3 regions of the Arthrobacter sp. BB-1 genome follow, and region 2 is predicted to be linked to each of the others. Evidence: riboswitches for the same ligand, from Rfam matches in the RefSeq annotation. Region 2 holds a riboswitch; each other region holds the start of a gene.

Region 1 (5,489 bases), on a different contig from region 2:
ATGGGCGTTCAAATGAATGTGGCGAGCTGAACTTCCTGGCACAGGATGACCTGAAGCAGCATCCCGGCTGCGGTCTACGGGCGACACCCGCAGTGCCCCACGCTATGCCACTGGCATACCGGCTCGTGGACCGGTGATGGCGTGATGATATTCACCCCCTTGCCCTTATGGACTCCCGCCAGGGCTTGGGTTCATTCTCTCCGGTCATTTGCAGGGCAGGGCCAAAGGACACTTGCAGCGCGCACCCGGCAGCGGTCCAGCCGCCCTGTATCACTGAAGAGCAGGGCGGCTGCGGCCTTGAACGCTCCGGGATGCTGTCAGCCGTCGACGCCCCCGGTGCAAACGGCACCGGGCTCGGGGGCATCGGGGCCCTGCCGGTATTTCTTAATGAAGGTCGCGATGCGTTCGTCACTGCTGCTGTCCACCGAGAGCTGTTTGCCCCAAGCGGTGGCGGTAACAGGCGAGGTCTGCTCAGTCACCGGGCTGAGCAGGAGATAGTCCTGGCTGCCCGCCAATGAGGTCAGTTCGGCGACCTGGTCCTGGGGGAGGTCGGGACGGTAGGAAAGCCAGACAGCACCGTGTTCAAGGGAATGCACCGCCCGGGTCGGTTCGACCGGGGCGGTGTAGATACCGCAGTTTGTCCACACCGGCGCGTGGTCACCACCAGTTGGCGGGTTCCGGGGGTAGCTGACGGACCCCGAGACGTGGTTTCTGGACTGGTCGGCGAACTCCTGGACGCCGTCGATTGGCCGGGCGGCCTCAGCCTTAACCGTCTCCTGTTTCTGGACTTCTCCTACGACGACGAAGGCCGTGGCAGCGATGATCGAGGTGATGACGGCGCCGCCGGTGCCGTAGATCAACCAAGCCTTGCGCCGATCGGCCGCGCGGTGTTTGGTCCGCATTGCCTTGACAAGGGCTTTTCGTTCCTCAGCGCTCATCCTGGGTGACGGCATCTTTGTTCTCGCTTTCCTTAGGGCGGTCAGAGGCTGCGGCGCAGCTCTTGCAGGGCGGTGATTTCCGCGGTCTGGGCGTCCATAATCAGGGCCGCGAAATTCCGTACCGTGGAGGTCTCGGCCAGGCGTACTCCGGCAGCGGCCATGGCCACGCCACCTTGATGGTGACGGATCATCAGGTCAGTGAAGAGCCGGTCCGCCTCGGCGCCGGTGGACCCGCGCAGCGCCCGCATCTGCTCAGGGGTGGCCATGCCCTCCATCGCGCTCTCAGCGCTGCCTGCACCACTCTGCCCCGCATGCGACGAACCGCTTCCATGACCGCCGGCTTCTGACTCCATCCACGCCATGGGCGCGATCGAGCGTGCCTGCGACAGCCCCCAGTCCTGCAGCCAGGCATACATCTGACCCTTCTGGTGCTGCTGGCTGGTGGCAACGTCGTAAGCGACGGCCCGGATCTCCTCGTTACTGGACTTGTCACGGATCAACAGGGCCATCTCGACCGCCTGCGCGTGGTGTGCCTGCATGTCCCTGGCAAACCCGGCGTCCGCGCCCGTATCCGATACAGGCCGTGGCGTGGCGGACGACCAGCCGATAGCGAAAAAAATCAACGCAGTGAGGACAACAACACCAAAGAAACCAAGCCACAGATAACCCGCCCGGAGCCGAGGAATAACCTGCTCCGTGGCCTCGGGCGGGTCTGCGGATGGAAGCGACATTGGAAATCCTTCTTGTATCAACGCCTGCTAAGACGCTTGTCACGAGGTACGGACCGTGAACGAATCTCCAAGGCCCGTCTCCATGCTAGCTAGCACGCGAGGACACACCCATTGATGTCCGGTCAGTTACCGCGTCCGGTGAAGGCGGGAACGGCGGCCTCACGAGCCGGTTCCTTGATTCCCCGCTGAATCAGCCACCGAACGGCCGGGTAGGCGGTAGCGAATCCTAAGATGTTTCCGATTTGCATCAGGAAAATGAAAGTCACGTCGGTGGGCGCGGGCATGAGCATTCCGAAGTGCAGGAAAATCATCCATCCACCCATTCCGATGTCAAAGGCCAGCACTGTTACCGCCGCGGCCAGGAAGGCAGCACCTGCTCTTTTCCCGGACCCAGTCCCGCTTTTCCAGACGGGGGAGGCGAAACGTTCGAAAAGGAACAATAAGGCGGTCGCAAGCAGGGCAATGAAGATGATCAGTACCCACAGGTTCGTTCCGGCGATGGTAAGACCGCTGGCGATCACCAACGGAACGCCAATGAAGTGGGCCACCGTGGCCGCTGCTCCACCAGGTGTTCCACCGGTCAGCGCCTTCGACGACAGGCGCTGTTCAGGAACAGCACCGCTTTCCTGCCGCCACTTCGGGCTGCCTGCGCGGCCGAGGCGGTAGTAAGCCCACAAAGCGAAGGGTCCGAGGTACAGGGCGGTTATTGGCCACACCACCTCCATCGTGCGTTCGCTCTGACGATAACGCCGCACGTAAATGTCATAAAGAACGACCACCGCCGAGAGAATACCCAGGGCGACAAAAAACCAGGCGACGGGGGTCAGCCACTGGGGAATGGCCGATTCCATGCTCGCCATGTCGGTCATGTCTGTGGCGTCGTTGTAAATACTCATGCAGTTCCTTCGCGTTCATGGTCAGTGGTGGTGCCGCAGGTTGGGTAGATGCTTTCCTATTGCCAAAAGCCCTGCGCCGCCGTCCCAGGGACAACACGCCGAAGGGACTACTATCGCGCATAGGAGAAGGCAATACTATCGTACATAGGAGGCAGAAAACCCCTAGCTCGTCTCTCCGCGCTGCGCTTCTATGCGCAGCTCAGGGGCATTTCAAGGAACTGCGCCGCGTTGTCCTGCTAGTCAAAACGTGGCGCGTTCGGTGACGGGGCGAAGCAACCTTTTTGTCTCTCATCATGTAAGGACAGTCGGGGCTCTGCATCCAAGGCCTAACTCATGGTCATTTTCGTTCAGAGGTATCGGCGGGGCCCACAAGTTCGTGCATGCGATCCATGCCGGGGTTGCCTTCGGCCATAAGTTCGCGCATGCGATCCATGCCGGGGTTGCCCTCTTCGGAAGCAACTGCTGCTGGACGCGGGGTTTCTGTGGCAACCGCGGGTACCGCGACGACGGCCCCTGCGGCAAATGCAGCCGCAACTACGGCCAAGACGGAAGTACGTATCAACATCATTCATCCTTTCGATAGTTACTATCCGACATAGTAGCCTAGTTACGATTCGCCATAGTAGCGTATCTACGATTTGACATAGTAGGCTGACTACGATTACACATAGTAGCCGTGGGCATATCCGCTTACCAAAGTTCCCGGGCGGAGCAAGTCGCCTTCTCAAGCCCGATGGGCCCTGATCTCAGGCGTAGCCTTCTCGCCGTCTTGCACTTCTGCCGAAAACCCCGGGCCTGTTACGCAGGCGAACCGCGCTATCTCTTGATGTAGAAAGTCGCGCAAAAGCAGCATGCGTTCAATACCTTTTGCCAGCGTTGGGACATCACGAAATTATAACAATCCAGAATTACCGGGTAAGTTGATACAGGCACTTCTGTACTAGTGCTTTTGAGCCGGACGCCCAGCCCCGCCGACGGCCTCAGATTACGATTCTTACCGGCGGGGGCGGAGAACCCATCTTTGGCAGACCGCTGCCTTGGGGTGAAGCCGATACCCTCGTCCGCTACTAATGCGGGACTAAGGGTGCCGGCAGGGCCTGACTCCTTGGTCCGAACCCGACAGCTAACTTCGCAGGCGCTGAAAGGATCCCCCCATGCCCTCCTCAATCCATGGCCGGCGCCGTCAGACCGGTCCGACTAATACCTTCCGCTCCGCATCCGGCGCCATCCGTAAAGCCGTCCGCACCGCTCAAAGCTCAGCAGGGGGGCACAAGCACCTTCCCGCTGTTGCCACCATCAGCGCAGCTGTCCTGATCGGGGCCGGAATCACCGCAGCCCATGGCGGAACCACCAGCGCCCCAACGGTGGCCGCCCCGGCCACGCAGTCCATCGTCACGGGCCCCATCGTCCAAGCTTCCCCTGAAGCAGCCATCACCTTCGACCGGTCGAACGTAGAGACCACCCCCGCCCCCGCACCCGAAAAACCAACGCCTACAGGCTCCACCCTGCCAACCGCCCCTGCCTCATCTGCGCCTGCCGCTACAGCTGCCCCAGCGCCTGTTGCTAAGGTTGCTGCCGCCCGGCTCGCCGCGCCGCTGTCGAGCATGTCAGTGTCTTCACCGTTCGGTCTTCGGACCAGCCCGATAACCGGAGGTTCCGGGGAAATGCATACGGGCCTTGACCTGGTGGCCGCCTGCCAGACTGCCGTGTTCGCTGCTGGCGCCGGAACCGTGGTCGAGGCAGGCTGGTCCGCCTACGGGGGAGGAAACAGGATCGTGGTTGACCACGGCAACGGCCTGCAAAGCACTTACAACCACCTCGCCTCCATTGAGACGAGCGTGGGCGGTATCGTCACCGCCGGCCAGCGCCTGGCCGCGACCGGCACTACGGGAGCCTCCACCGGCTGCCACCTGCACTTCGAGGTGCTCTTCAACGGCCAAACCGTCAACCCCCAGGGCTGGATGTAACCGGCACCGGAAGGAATGTTCTCGCTGCGGGTGGCGGCCAGCCCAGCGCATCGATCGCAGCACAGATGCTGACGCTGACCCGCTTATGCCCAGCACGGTCCACCGTTGTACGGACGCACATGAGCCGTTCAGCCGGAAGGGACGGGCTGCTAAAGGGCCGACAAACGACACCCAGGACGAGGGGTCGCATCGGGGTGCCGCTCTGCAATTCTCCAAGGGACTGTTAGCCCCAATAAGCATGCTAAGGATTCTGTTTTCAAGGTCCGCATCCGGCTTCTCGGCAATCCGCAAAGGTGGCAGCCCCGGCCTGATGGAACACCATAGGTGCCGAGGACCGATAGTTACATGTGCCCGTCGACCGATAAACAGCCGAAACCTAATTCCGGCCTCTCGACAGGCTGGAGCACTCAGGTTGAGTGCACCACTCTCTCATTTGACCGCAGCAACATCCCAGCCGACCATCGGTAGCTTCCGTGCGTACTACTATGTAGCATAGTAGTACCTTTTGATGACGCTCGGAGAATCAACGACAGTGAGGTGGCAAGAGATGGTGGAAAATCACGGACGACGAGCCCTAGTGATCGGGGCTGGTGTGATCGGGCTAACGACGGCGTTGTCCCTGCGGAGGCGAGGCTGGAACGTTACGGTGGTCGCCGAGAGTTTCGCTCCGGAAGTCACCTCGACCGCTGCCGGGGCGGTCTGGGAGTGGCCCCCCTCGGTATGTGGACGTCATCATGACGAGATCCTGCTGGAGAAATCCAAGGCATGGGCCATGGCCTCCTACGAGCAATTCCAGGCGCTGGCCGCACGGCCCCAGGAAACCGGAGTGTTCATCCGGCCAGCTGTCTTCTACTTCCGTTACCCGATCGCCTCCCGCCCGGCTGAGTTAGCGAAGATGCATGATATCGCTCGCCACGTCCCCGGTTTTGTTCACGATCCGGCGCTGGCGGACGTTGG
Region 2 (5,489 bases):
CAAGTTCCTGTTCAAGCGCGGCGCCTCCGATGTCACGTGCATCTGCCTGCTCGCCGCGCCGGAAGGCCTGGCCAAGCTGGAGGAAGAACTCTCCGGCGCAAACGTCACCATTGTCCTGGCGTCCATCGACGAGAAGCTCAACGAAAAGTCCTACATCGTCCCCGGCCTCGGCGACGCCGGCGACCGGCTGTACGGCATCGCAGGCTAGGACTCAAGCCTTTCCCGCTTCCCAACACAAGGCTTAGCCTGTGCGCATGGACTGGAAACTGGAACTCGTTTTTGTGCCCGTGTCCGATGTGGACCGCGCCAAAGACTTCTACGTCAACAAAGTGGGCTTCAACGCAGATTTCGACGAGCGGCCCAGCGACTCCATCAGGTTCGTGCAGCTGACCCCGCCAGGGTCTGCCTGCTCCATCTGCATTGGGGAAGGGCTCACGGATGCGCCTCCCGGCACAGGCTCAAACCTGCAGCTCGTGGTCAATGACATCCAGGCCGCCCATGCGCAGCTGAAGGCCAACGGGGTGGAGGTCAGCGAAGTGGACGTGCAGGACTGGGGCCATTTTGTGTACTTCGCCGACCCTGACGGGAACCGGTGGGCGATCCAGTACATCCCGGGCCGGGACGTACTGGACCGCGAGGGGCAAGCTGCCTCGGTTTAGTACCAGTTATTGGCGTAGTGGAAGTTCAGTGCTCCACACGGGGACTGGTAGCGCTCCTGGATGTAGTCCAGGCCCCAGTTGATCTGCGTGCGGTAGTTGGTGAGGTAGTCGGCGCCGGCGCTGGCCATCTTCTCAGCCGGCAGGGACTGGACGATGCCGTAGGCGCCGCTGCTCGGGTTGGTGGCCGTGGTGGTCCAGTCCGATTCCTTGGTCCACAGGGTCTGCAGGCACTGCATCTGGTCTGGTGCCCAGCCATAGGAAGCCAGCTGACCGGCAGCGTACGCTTGGGCGCCTGCAGGATCGTTAACCGCGACGACGGGTGCCGGCTCGGGTGCCGGTTCGGGCGCCGGGGCAGGTGCCGGCTCGGGCGCAGGAGCTGGCGCGGGTTCCGCGGCCGGGGCTGGAGCCGGTTCGGCGGCCTGCGGGACAACGTTGATCGGTTCTGCCGGGGCGGCAGGCGCGGGGTTGGCACGGATTTCGCTCTGCTCCATGCTCAGCTTCGACTGGGCCTCCGAGGCCTGCGCTTCAGTGGCGGCCACGCGGGCGCTGGTGACAGTGGCCTGGCCCGCGGCGCCGACTCCAACGAGGAGGGCGCAGGACGCTGCCAGGATCGCGGCGCGCTGGCCGAAGGACGGGATTTTGCCTGCTGCGCGCGGGGCGCTGGCGTCGGAACCTGAAAGCGGGCGTGGTTTTACAAGGAACTTTGACATGATGGATCGCCTCTCACACCTGCGGAGTTAGCTGTCGGGTTCGGATGAGGGCATCCGGCCGCACGGATAAATCACGTGCAGGCTTAACCCCAAGGGCATTCAGTGCCCGGGACGGTGGGTCCCCCGCCTCTGCCGTTGCTCAAGAGGAATCCGGGAAGTGGCAGAGCTTGGCGTCAACCCGGGATATGCGGTCCGATCGCGGAACGCACCCCATCGACGGTACAGGAGTGCAGCACGAAAGTCACATTTTGGTAACGGGGATCACGACGACGGCGCGTCGCCTTGCGCCATTCCGCGCAACATGGGCAGCTGCAAGGTGAACTGCGTGCGGCCCGGTTGCGACGTTACCGTTACCCGTCCGCCGTGGGCCTCGACGATGGACTCGACGATGGACAACCCCAGGCCGCTGGTTCCCTCAGCGGCGGGGGCCCCGGCAACGTTGCCGGTGCCCGCGCGGGCCGCGTCTGCGCGGGCAAACCGCGCGAAGACGTGGTCCACGAACTCAGGCGGAATGCCGCCGCCGTCGTCCGTTACCGTCACCACCGCGGCGCCCTCCGGCGTTTTCCCCACGCCCGTGACCACCGTGGTGCCGGGAGGGGTGTGCTTGCGGGCGTTGGAGAGCAGGTTCATCAACACCTGCCGCAGCTGGGATGGATCCCCCTTGACCACCACCGGCTCGTCGGGAAGCTCCAGGCGCCAGGTGTGCCCGGGAGCCACGACTTTTTCGTCGCTGACGCCTTCCACCACCAGCTGGGTCAGGTCCACCTCGCTGAGCTTCAGCGGCTGGCCTTCATCAAGCCGCGCGAGCAGCAGGAGATCCTCCACCAAGGCGGTCATCCGTTCCGACTGGCTTTGGACCCGCGCCAGCGACTTCTCCCCGTCCGCAGTGAGATTTTCTGTCATCCTCATCAGCTCGGTGTAGCCGCGGATTGCGGTCAGCGGCGTGCGCAGCTCATGGGAAGCGTCGGCCACGAACTGCCGCACCTTGGTTTCGCTCTTCTGCCGCGCCTGCAACGCATTGGCAACGTTGTCCAGCATGAGGTTCAGTGCGTGCCCCACGCTGCCCACCTCAGTTCCGGGATTGGAGTTCGACGGCGGTACGCGTACAGCAAGTGCTACCTCACCGGCATCCAGCGGCAACTGTGAAACGCGCGTGGCCACCTCGGAGAGCTGCTCAAGGGGCTTCATGGTGCGGCGGATCAGGACCGTGCCCACGAGCCCGATCAGGAGCAACCCGCCCAGCGAGACAACCACGAAGGTCCAGACCAGGGACGTGAGCGTGCTCTCCTTGGCCGCCAGGGGAAGCCCGGTGACCAGGACGTCGCCGAAACTGGTTTTGACCGCGACCAGCCGGTAGTCGCCGTTTGAAAGCGTGCGGTCAATAGGCCGGGCGTCGGTGGCCAATGCCAGCAGGACCTGCTTGTCCTCCGTGGACAGCGCGGCGCGGGTGGTATCCGCTGCGAGGAAGCCAGCGCTGTTGACCTGGCCGTTGAGGATACGGGCGTTCAGCGTTCCCACGCTTTGGCCGCGGGAATCCAGGGGGTCCCTGCCATTGAAGCCGCCGGACGGAGGGCGGCCGGGATCGTTGGAGCGGGCTGCGGCCTGGCCCAGCTGCTCGTCCAGCTGGCGCGTGAGGAAAGCGTCCATGGAGGCATAGCTCACCACGCCCACTGCACCGCAGATGGCGACCAGCAGCGCCATGGCCAGGAGGATGAGCCGGGTCCGCAGATGCCAGGTGTTGGGCCTGAGCCACCTCCGGCGCTGCGGCTCCGCCGTCTGCACGGAGGTCATGGCGCGCCTACTCCGCCGGTTTGATGACGTACCCGGCGCCCCGAACGGTGTGGATCATGGGCGGCTGCACGGCATCCACTTTCTTGCGCAGGTAGGAAATGTAGAGCTCCACGATGTTTGCCTGTCCGCCGAAGTCGTAATTCCACACCCGGTCCAGGATCTGGGCCTTGCTGATGACGCGCTTGGGGTTTTCCATGAGGTAGCGCAGCAGCTCGAACTGGGTGGCCGTCAACTGGAGCTCCTCGCCCGCGCGGGTCACCTCCCGGGTGTCGACGTTGAGCACAAGGTCTCCCACCACCAGTTCGGCAGTGTCCATGGCCGCAACGCCGGACCGCTGGACCAGCCGGTGCAGCCGCAGCAGGACTTCCTCCATGCTGAACGGCTTGGTGACATAGTCGTCCCCGCCGGCAGCCAGGCCCACGATCCTGTCCTGGACAGCGTCCTTGGCAGTCAGGAAGAGCGCGGGGACCTCGGGCGCGAAGGCGCGGATCCGGCCCAGGACCTCGACGCCGTCGAACCCCGGAATCATGACGTCCAGGACCAGGACGTCGGGGCGGAAGTCCTTGGCCAGCTTTACCGCTGCGGGACCATCGGCGGCAACCGCCACTGACCAGCCCGCCATGCGCAGGCCCATGCTCATGAGTTCAGAGAGGCTGGGTTCGTCATCCACCACCAGCGCCCTGATGGGGGAGCCGTCCGGATGGGTGAGCTTGGGGAGGTTGTTTGTCATGGAGTGCGAAGTGGCCATGGAACAACTCTCCGATCATTGGTTTAAGCCCGGCTATGGCGTTCCTGTGCCCAAGCTGTGAATCCCAGCCTAGCGAGCTGAACGTCCGCAACGGCTGGTACCGCGGTGCTGCTGCCTTGTTTCGGCTGCCACCTTGCTGCCACCTTGCTGCCGCCTTGCTGCCGCTGCCGAATTGCCCGCCAGGCATTTGCAGACCCCTGCCGCCGGCTTCTGCTGCCCGTCCGTGGAAATTTTCTTGTCCGGAATTGGAGGCGGCTGGACACGCCAGCGGCGCGGTGAGTGGGATTTCCCTATCAGTCCGGGTGTTGAATATGTGGACGCCTGAGCGCTGTTCCGTCGAATATCATTCTGCAGTCCGGCCATGTTGGCGGCTGGTAACGGATAACAAGCGTTATTTTTGCGGCTATGCCAGAATCGTGATCTGCGGCACATTAGCCCAATTCGTCTCATAATGCGGACGATCCGGTCCATTGTTACTTGCAAGTTGTCATTGTTACGCTGCACACTTCCAATGTGAACAAGAACTCAACAGCACCTGCAGCCGCAGAATATTGGCCCAGCACATCCGCTGCTGCCGACATGCGCTGTTGTCGAATGCACGCCTGACCTTCCCACCCTCCGAAGTTCTTAGGCATTCGCCCCCAGCCCAGCGTCGGGCGCCCCTCCCCAGTTCGCATTGCGGGGAAACCCAGCATTCGGGCCGTGATGACGGCCATTCACATTGAGGTAAGCAAACATGACAGTTGCATCCGGATACGTCCACATCTCCGTCCGTAACGCCGCCAAGGCGGGCCAGGCCTCCGGCCTCCGCCCCGGTTTCGGCCCCCGCCCTGCCCTTGCTCCCTCTGCTTCCGGAAGCAGCTTTCCTGCCCAGGGCTACGCGCCCCAGGGCTTCAACCCCAATTCCTACGGGCAGCTCCGCGCCGTCCAGCCGGCGGAGGCTGCACCGATGACGGCCCCCACCCCCGTAGTGGCCGGCCCGGCTGCCGTCCGTCCTGTCGCCAATGACAACGTTGCCCGCGGCTTCGTCCTCTACATGGGCATCGACGAGGAAACCGCGGCAGCCGCCGGGACATCCATCGCCAAGCTGGCCCAGGAGATCCGTGCCTACGCCCAGTCGCTGGTGTCCGGAGCCGAAAGCTACGCAGCCGTCGCAGTGGCTCCCGCAGGCACCCCCGGTTCCGCGCTTGACGTCGTCCGTTCCACGTTCGGTGACCCCACCGTCAACACCCGCCCGCGCACTGAGGCCGCGCGTCCCGCGCAGGCCCAGGAGCCACGCCCGTCCGGTGTCCTGATCGACCTCGCCCGCCGCGAAGTCCACCTGGACGGCGAGTCGCTCAACCTGACGTTCAAGGAGTTCGAACTCCTGAACTACCTGGTGGAGAACGGCACCCGCACCGTGGGCCGCGACGAGCTCCTGGAAGGCCTGTGGCGCAACGCCGAAGAGGTCCCCAACGAGCGCACCATCGACGTCCACATCCGCCGGCTGCGCTCCAAGCTGGGCCGCCTCGCCAATACCGTACGCACGGTCCGCGGCCAGGGATACCGGTTCTACGAGCACCCCGAAGTTGTGGTCTGGGC
Region 3 (5,489 bases), on a different contig from region 2:
TCCTCCATCAAGTCTTGGATGAACACCCGGGGGTGTTCTTCTGATGCGTGCTGTCCCCAGTCTGCACCTTCCCCTGCACAGGAAGGTCAAGAGCGGGAGCGACGAGTCGGGTGTTGCTACGGAAGGGCTGTGTTAAGAAATTCCCTCAGGGCATCGGCCTTCATGGGCCGGGAGTCGGCCCGGGCCAGGATGTCGCCGTCAGGTGCGACGACGACGGTGCTGTCCAGGGATGTGACCGCGTACTTTTGGGTGAGCTCTCCGGTCTGGTCGACAACGAAGGGGTAACCGGGAATACCGGCCAGTTCACGGAACTGGTCCACCTGGGTTTTTGTGTTCTCCGGCGTCACGTCCACGGCTACGAAGTCGGCCTTGTCGGCATATTCCTGTTCCATTTCCTTCATTGCTTTTGCCTGCGGAACGCAGGTATAGCACCAGCTCGCCATGAAGAACAGCACTGTCGGGCGGGTGGAGGGGACGGTGAGGGCCTTTCCGTCTACGGACGTGATCTCGATCCTGTCCACAGTGTTTCCGCCCGCTGGCCCGGCGGCCGGGGCGGTTTCGCTCCCGCGGTTCAGTGCTGTGAGGGAAAGGATCAGGATGAGCGCCGCGGCGGCTATGACGGCAGTAATGGTGAAGATGCGCCGGTTGTTTCTGGTCGTTGTCATGGGTTTCCTTGCTGGTTGTTGCGCCCTGGCGCCGTGTCGGGAAGAAGGGGTTCCGGGCCGCAGCACGATTCGGGGCTGTCGCTGCTCTCAGCCCCCTCCGCGGGTTCGCTGTTGTCTCGTGCCTTGCTGTCCCGGCGGCGCCGCAGGGACAGGGCGACGGCGGTGAGGACGGCGGCCACCGCGGTGAGGGTGATGATCGGCCAGTTGCCGGAGATGAAACCGGACAGCGCTGTGCTGGCTTCGGTGACTGCCCCGCTCATGATCCCCCCGGCCTGGCCGCCTGACAGGGCCGGCACCCAGTAGAGCAGCAGGTAGATGCCCGCAAGGATGAGCGCGGCTCCGCCGAGACGGTTAACAAAAGGCAGGAGCCTTCGTACGTGGCGTGCCAGGGCGTCCCGCGCCACCGCTGCACCGAGGGACAAAAGGACCAGCACCACCGAGGAGCCCAGGGCGTAGGCGGCGAAGACCGCCAGCAGCCCGGCCAGGCTCCCGGTGGACACGGCTTGGGCGACGACAGCGAGCAGCAGGGCCAGGCTGCAGGAGAGTGCAGCCACCGCATACGCCACCCCGTAGCCAAAGACCGCCCTGAGCCCTGAACCGGTACCGTCCGTTTTAAGAAACCGGGGCAGGTTCAACTTCGTCCCGGGCAACTGCAAACCGAACACCATGCCAAGGCCGGCAACCACAATAACCGCTCCGATCAACGCCGCCGCCCAGGGCAGCGCCGACGCAACCGACCGCAGACCCACAGCGGCGAGCAGGCCGGCCGTCACAAAGACAGCGGCGAAACCGGCGCTGAGGGTAACCCCGGCCCGAAGACCGGCAAGCAGCGGCCGCCGTCCCGCACCGGGGCCGGAACCAATGAAGTACGCCAGATAGGTTGGCAGCATCGCGAAACCGCAAGGATTCACCGTGGCCAGCATCCCGGTCAGAAACGCCAGACCCAAAACCCCCGTCATGCCCGCAACCCCGCATCCCTAGCAGGAGCGCCTGGCCGGGACTGCTCCGAGCCGTTCCGGCGTTGCGCCTGCGTGAGCAGGACCGCCGCGGTAAGGGCTGCGGCGGCAATGATCCAGAGGTTGCCTGCTATCGGCGCGGCTGCGGCGAAAACACTGGTTGCACCTGCAAGAACCGGTATCCCGCAGCACACCAGCGCAACCATCACAACACCAAGGGAGGACAACAGGGCCCCCGCCGCAAGCACCAGGCCCGGGCGCTCCCGGCCCTTCGCTTTTATTGACATGATCATCCTTCCTATGTCCGGCTCTTGTCCGGGGTCCCGACAGGAGACCGAACGCGAAAACCGGACAGCCAGTATTCCGTCTCAACCCATCATCGACATTCCACTGCGGGGGAAGGTCAAGCTGGCGACGGGACCTGGTGGTTTGCCGGTGCCCACGCGGAACGTTCCAGTACGATGGAAGGGTTATGTGCGTGTTCGGAACGAAATTAGGGACCCGGAATGCGAATCGGTGAAGCTGCTGACGCTGTCGGCATGACAACGAAGACGATCAGGTTCTATGAGGACCGGGGCCTGCTCCCGCCGGCGGAGCGCTCCGCGAACGGCTACCGCGATTACTCGCACGACACTCTCAGCCGCCTCGAATTCATCCGCCGCAGCCAGATCGCCGGCCTGACCCTGGCGCAGATCCAGGGCATTCTGCGGATCCGCGATGACGGCATCACGCCGTGCACCCACGTACGGGACGTCCTGGGGAAACAACTGCAGGACCTGGACCGGAAAATCGCAGAACTCACCGCGCTGCGGGTGACCGTGGCCGAACAATATGCCACCGCCGAGGCGGCCGACCCTCAGCGCTGCGACGCTGAACAAATCTGCAGTTACATCTGACCGCCCGTGGGTGAAGCGCTTCGCCTAGTCGGCTCCCGCCGCGGCCAGTGCCGTGCGCAGTTCAGCAGCGTCTGGCTCCACCGCCCGGAAGACCTCCGTGCCGGCGGCGTCCAGGACCACAGCGGTGCTTACCTGGTTTATCCCGTAGGCGGTAATGAGCCGTGTATCGGTATCAGAGGCAAAGGCCAGGGATGACGCCCCGTTCCCGGCCAGGAATTCCTTGATTTCGTCGGCCGTTTCGTAGGGCGCGATGTCCACGGCAACATAGTTCACGGCAGCAGGAGAACTTCGCTGGACCTCGGCGAGCATCCGGGTTCCCGGTCCGCAGGCGCCGCACTCAATGGAGAAGAAAAAGAGCACGCTCGGCTTCGATCCCGGCACCGGCACCTGTTCCCCCTGGCTTGTCGCAGCGGTAAACCCGGCTGCTGCCGCCGGCCCCTCCCCGTGGTCCGTCTGCGGTGCATAGGACGGCATGAACGACACGAACAGGGTTACGGCTGCGGCACCGGCAAGCAGCAGTGCCAGGAAACTCCGCCATGAAGGCCACCTCCACGGCGCCCGACCCCCGGCCCTGTTGCCAGGGTGACTCTCGATCACCGGCCGCCGGTGGGCTGCGAGGCCCTGCCTGCGTTGCGATCCTGGTTAGACGCGGAGGCAGCGGCGGGTGCGCAGCAGTCATTCATCCCACCCGACGCACCCGGCCGGCGGCGCCGGAGCGCCCAGAGCAGTACAACCGCAGCCAGGGCCACAGCGCCAAGGATGACCCACGGATTACCCAGGAATGAGCCGGCCGCACCCAGTGCTCCGGCCGCAATCAGCAGCGGCAGCCCGCAGCACAGCACATGCAGCAGGACAAAGCCGCCCACGGCCAGCAGCCCTGTCCGGCTGTTCTGGCCCTTGGAAGTAGATGACACAGTCGTTCCTTTCAACGCTCGGCCATACGGGGTGGGAGCGGGTGATTGGTGATCAGGCTCGTCCCAGTATTGACCTTCCTCCATAGTGGAAGGTCAATACTGGTGAGGAAATGCCATCAAGAGGGTGTTTCCCGGGCGGCGCGTCGAACTCTGCCAGCTGCCGGGCCCATTCAAGTTCACCTGGCAGAGGTGGGGAACCCATCAACGACGGCCCTTCGGCCGTCTTGGGGTGAAGCCCCTGAACCGCTGTGCAGCCATCAAGGTGCACGCGGACAGGGGCCGGGTTATTGTTCCTGACCCGAATCCGACAGCTAACCCCGCAGGCGCCGGCAGAAGGACATTTTGTGAACATCCACACCCCTGCGGGGTACTCCCCTGTGCCCGGTGCACACCCGCCAGCAACGGCAAGGCCCGCCAGTGGGCGGCGCCGCGCCGCGCCCCCACTTCAGGGCAGGCGCCGTACTGACCCGTCCGCTGACGGGTCATCACGCCACCGCGGACGCAAGGCCGCGCTGGCAGTCATCGCCTCCGGCGTGGCCCTGACAGCGTCCCTGGCCTCCGCACACGCGGTCGCCCCGCAGGCCTCCACCGGCACCGAACTGCAGGCAGCAGGAAGTTCAGCGCTGACTGCATCTGCGCCCGTGACTGCCGCAGCCGATGCGCAGCTGGACTTCGGTCGTACGGAGGTGACCACCAGCCCGGCGCCCCCGGTCCCCGCCAACCCGGGGCCCGCCGTTGCGCCGAAGGAGACGCCTGCCGCAGAAGCCCCATCCCCCCAAGCGGTAGAGGCATCCAAAGCGCAGACTTCCGGACAGCGGGTTCCACCGGCGGGAGCCAGGCTCAGCTCCCCCGTACTAAATCCGGTGACCAATTCACCGTTCGGATACAGGGCCAATCCCCTGACCGGCTTGGGTGGTGAACTGCACACGGGCCAGGATTTCGCCGCCGGCTGCGGCACGGAAGTCTTAAGCGCCGGCAAGGGGACTGTCATCGAAGCCGGATTCAGCCCTTACGGCGGCGGCAACCGTATTGTCATCGACCATGGGAACGGCCTCCAAACCACCTACAACCACCTCGAAACGATCGGTGTACGGATAAACCAGGCCGTTGAAACCGGGGTGCGGATCGGGATTGCCGGCACAACCGGAAACTCCACCGGCTGCCACCTTCACTTCGAAGTCATTGTTAACGGCCAGACGGTCGATCCCTCAGCCTGGCTTTAACAAGGCCTCCGGCAGCGACTCTTTCCGGTTCTGTTCATGCCGGCACGCAGTGGCCCTTCCCGGCCCCCAAGACCCGACGGCTGTCGGGCCTCTGCGCGCGTGCAGGCCCCTTCCCATGCGGGTCGGGCCCTGACCGGCGGCACCGGAGAAATGCACTCGCCCGGAAGGTACGGAAAGAATGGAAGGAATGAAGGTGGCGTTGCGCAAGAGGCCTCCCGGCCCGGTGACAGCGGCGTGGACTGCAGGCGGTCTAGCCGCGGCCGTCCTGACGGCCCTGGCCGGTGTGTCCTACTCCGGCGCAGGCCAGGAACGTTTGCTGTCGGACCCCGGGGCAATCGTGCGCTGGGGCCTGCCACCGGTTCTTGCCCTGCATCACCTCGCATTGGCCGCCGTCGCCGGCGCTCTGATCTTCGCGGCCACTATCCTGCCCAGAAACCAAGGCGCCCAGGAGAATCCTGCAATCAGGGCGACCCTGAGAGTAGCAGCCGGTGCGGCCGGCGTGTGGGTGCTGGCCGCGACGGCGGTTCTCCTGCTGACGTATGCCGACATCGCAGGCCAGCCCCTGAGCGGGGACGCCGACTTCACCAACCAGCTCGGACTGTTCGTCACCGACGTCGCCGCGGGCCGGGCCCGGCTGGCGATCCTGATCATCGCCGTCCTGGTCAGTATCCTGGTCGTCGCCGTGACCTCGGCAGGCATGCTCCTGGCTACCGCCGTGCTCGCGCTTTCAAGCATCATCCCCGCCACCGCAGCGATAGGCCACGCCGCAGGCAGCGCTGACCACATCGGTGCCAGCAACGCCCTCGGCCTTCACGTTGCGGCAGGAACCCTATGG

Evidence for each region. Region 2 has a riboswitch for cyclic di-AMP ahead of FHJ30_RS21285 (hypothetical protein). Riboswitches for the same ligand answer to the same signal wherever they lie in the genome.
Region 1: another riboswitch for cyclic di-AMP. It lies ahead of FHJ30_RS03150 (M23 family metallopeptidase); the one in region 2 lies ahead of FHJ30_RS21285 (hypothetical protein).
Region 3: another riboswitch for cyclic di-AMP. It lies ahead of FHJ30_RS21580 (M23 family metallopeptidase); the one in region 2 lies ahead of FHJ30_RS21285 (hypothetical protein).

What each region holds. Positions count from the first base shown of each region.
Region 1 is NZ_VDEV01000005.1:59,224-64,712, forward strand. Features, by position in the region: gene FHJ30_RS03135 (DUF3105 domain-containing protein) at 318-953, opposite strand; gene FHJ30_RS03140 (DUF305 domain-containing protein) at 980-1,669, opposite strand; gene FHJ30_RS03145 (DUF4396 domain-containing protein) at 1,792-2,565, opposite strand; cyclic di-AMP (ydaO/yuaA leader) riboswitch at 3,525-3,715, shown strand; gene FHJ30_RS03150 (M23 family metallopeptidase) at 3,720-4,532, shown strand; gene FHJ30_RS03155 (FAD-dependent oxidoreductase) at 5,080-5,489, shown strand, end outside.
Region 2 is NZ_VDEV01000007.1:5,138-10,626, forward strand. Features, by position in the region: gene upp (uracil phosphoribosyltransferase) at 1-208, shown strand, start outside; gene FHJ30_RS04095 (glyoxalase superfamily protein) at 255-659, shown strand; gene FHJ30_RS21285 (hypothetical protein) at 656-1,369, opposite strand; cyclic di-AMP (ydaO/yuaA leader) riboswitch at 1,375-1,535, opposite strand; gene FHJ30_RS04105 (HAMP domain-containing sensor histidine kinase) at 1,631-3,160, opposite strand; gene FHJ30_RS04110 (response regulator transcription factor) at 3,168-3,908, opposite strand; gene FHJ30_RS04115 (winged helix-turn-helix domain-containing protein) at 4,645-5,489, shown strand, end outside.
Region 3 is NZ_VDEV01000005.1:67,341-72,829, reverse strand. Features, by position in the region: gene FHJ30_RS03195 (TlpA disulfide reductase family protein) at 117-665, opposite strand; gene FHJ30_RS03190 (cytochrome c biogenesis protein CcdA) at 662-1,555, opposite strand; gene FHJ30_RS03185 (hypothetical protein) at 1,621-1,908, opposite strand; gene FHJ30_RS03180 (heavy metal-responsive transcriptional regulator) at 2,128-2,517, shown strand; gene FHJ30_RS03175 (thioredoxin-like domain-containing protein) at 2,542-2,991, opposite strand; gene FHJ30_RS03170 (hypothetical protein) at 3,111-3,431, opposite strand; cyclic di-AMP (ydaO/yuaA leader) riboswitch at 3,580-3,772, shown strand; gene FHJ30_RS21580 (M23 family metallopeptidase) at 3,776-4,654, shown strand; gene FHJ30_RS03160 (cytochrome c oxidase assembly protein) at 4,833-5,489, shown strand, end outside.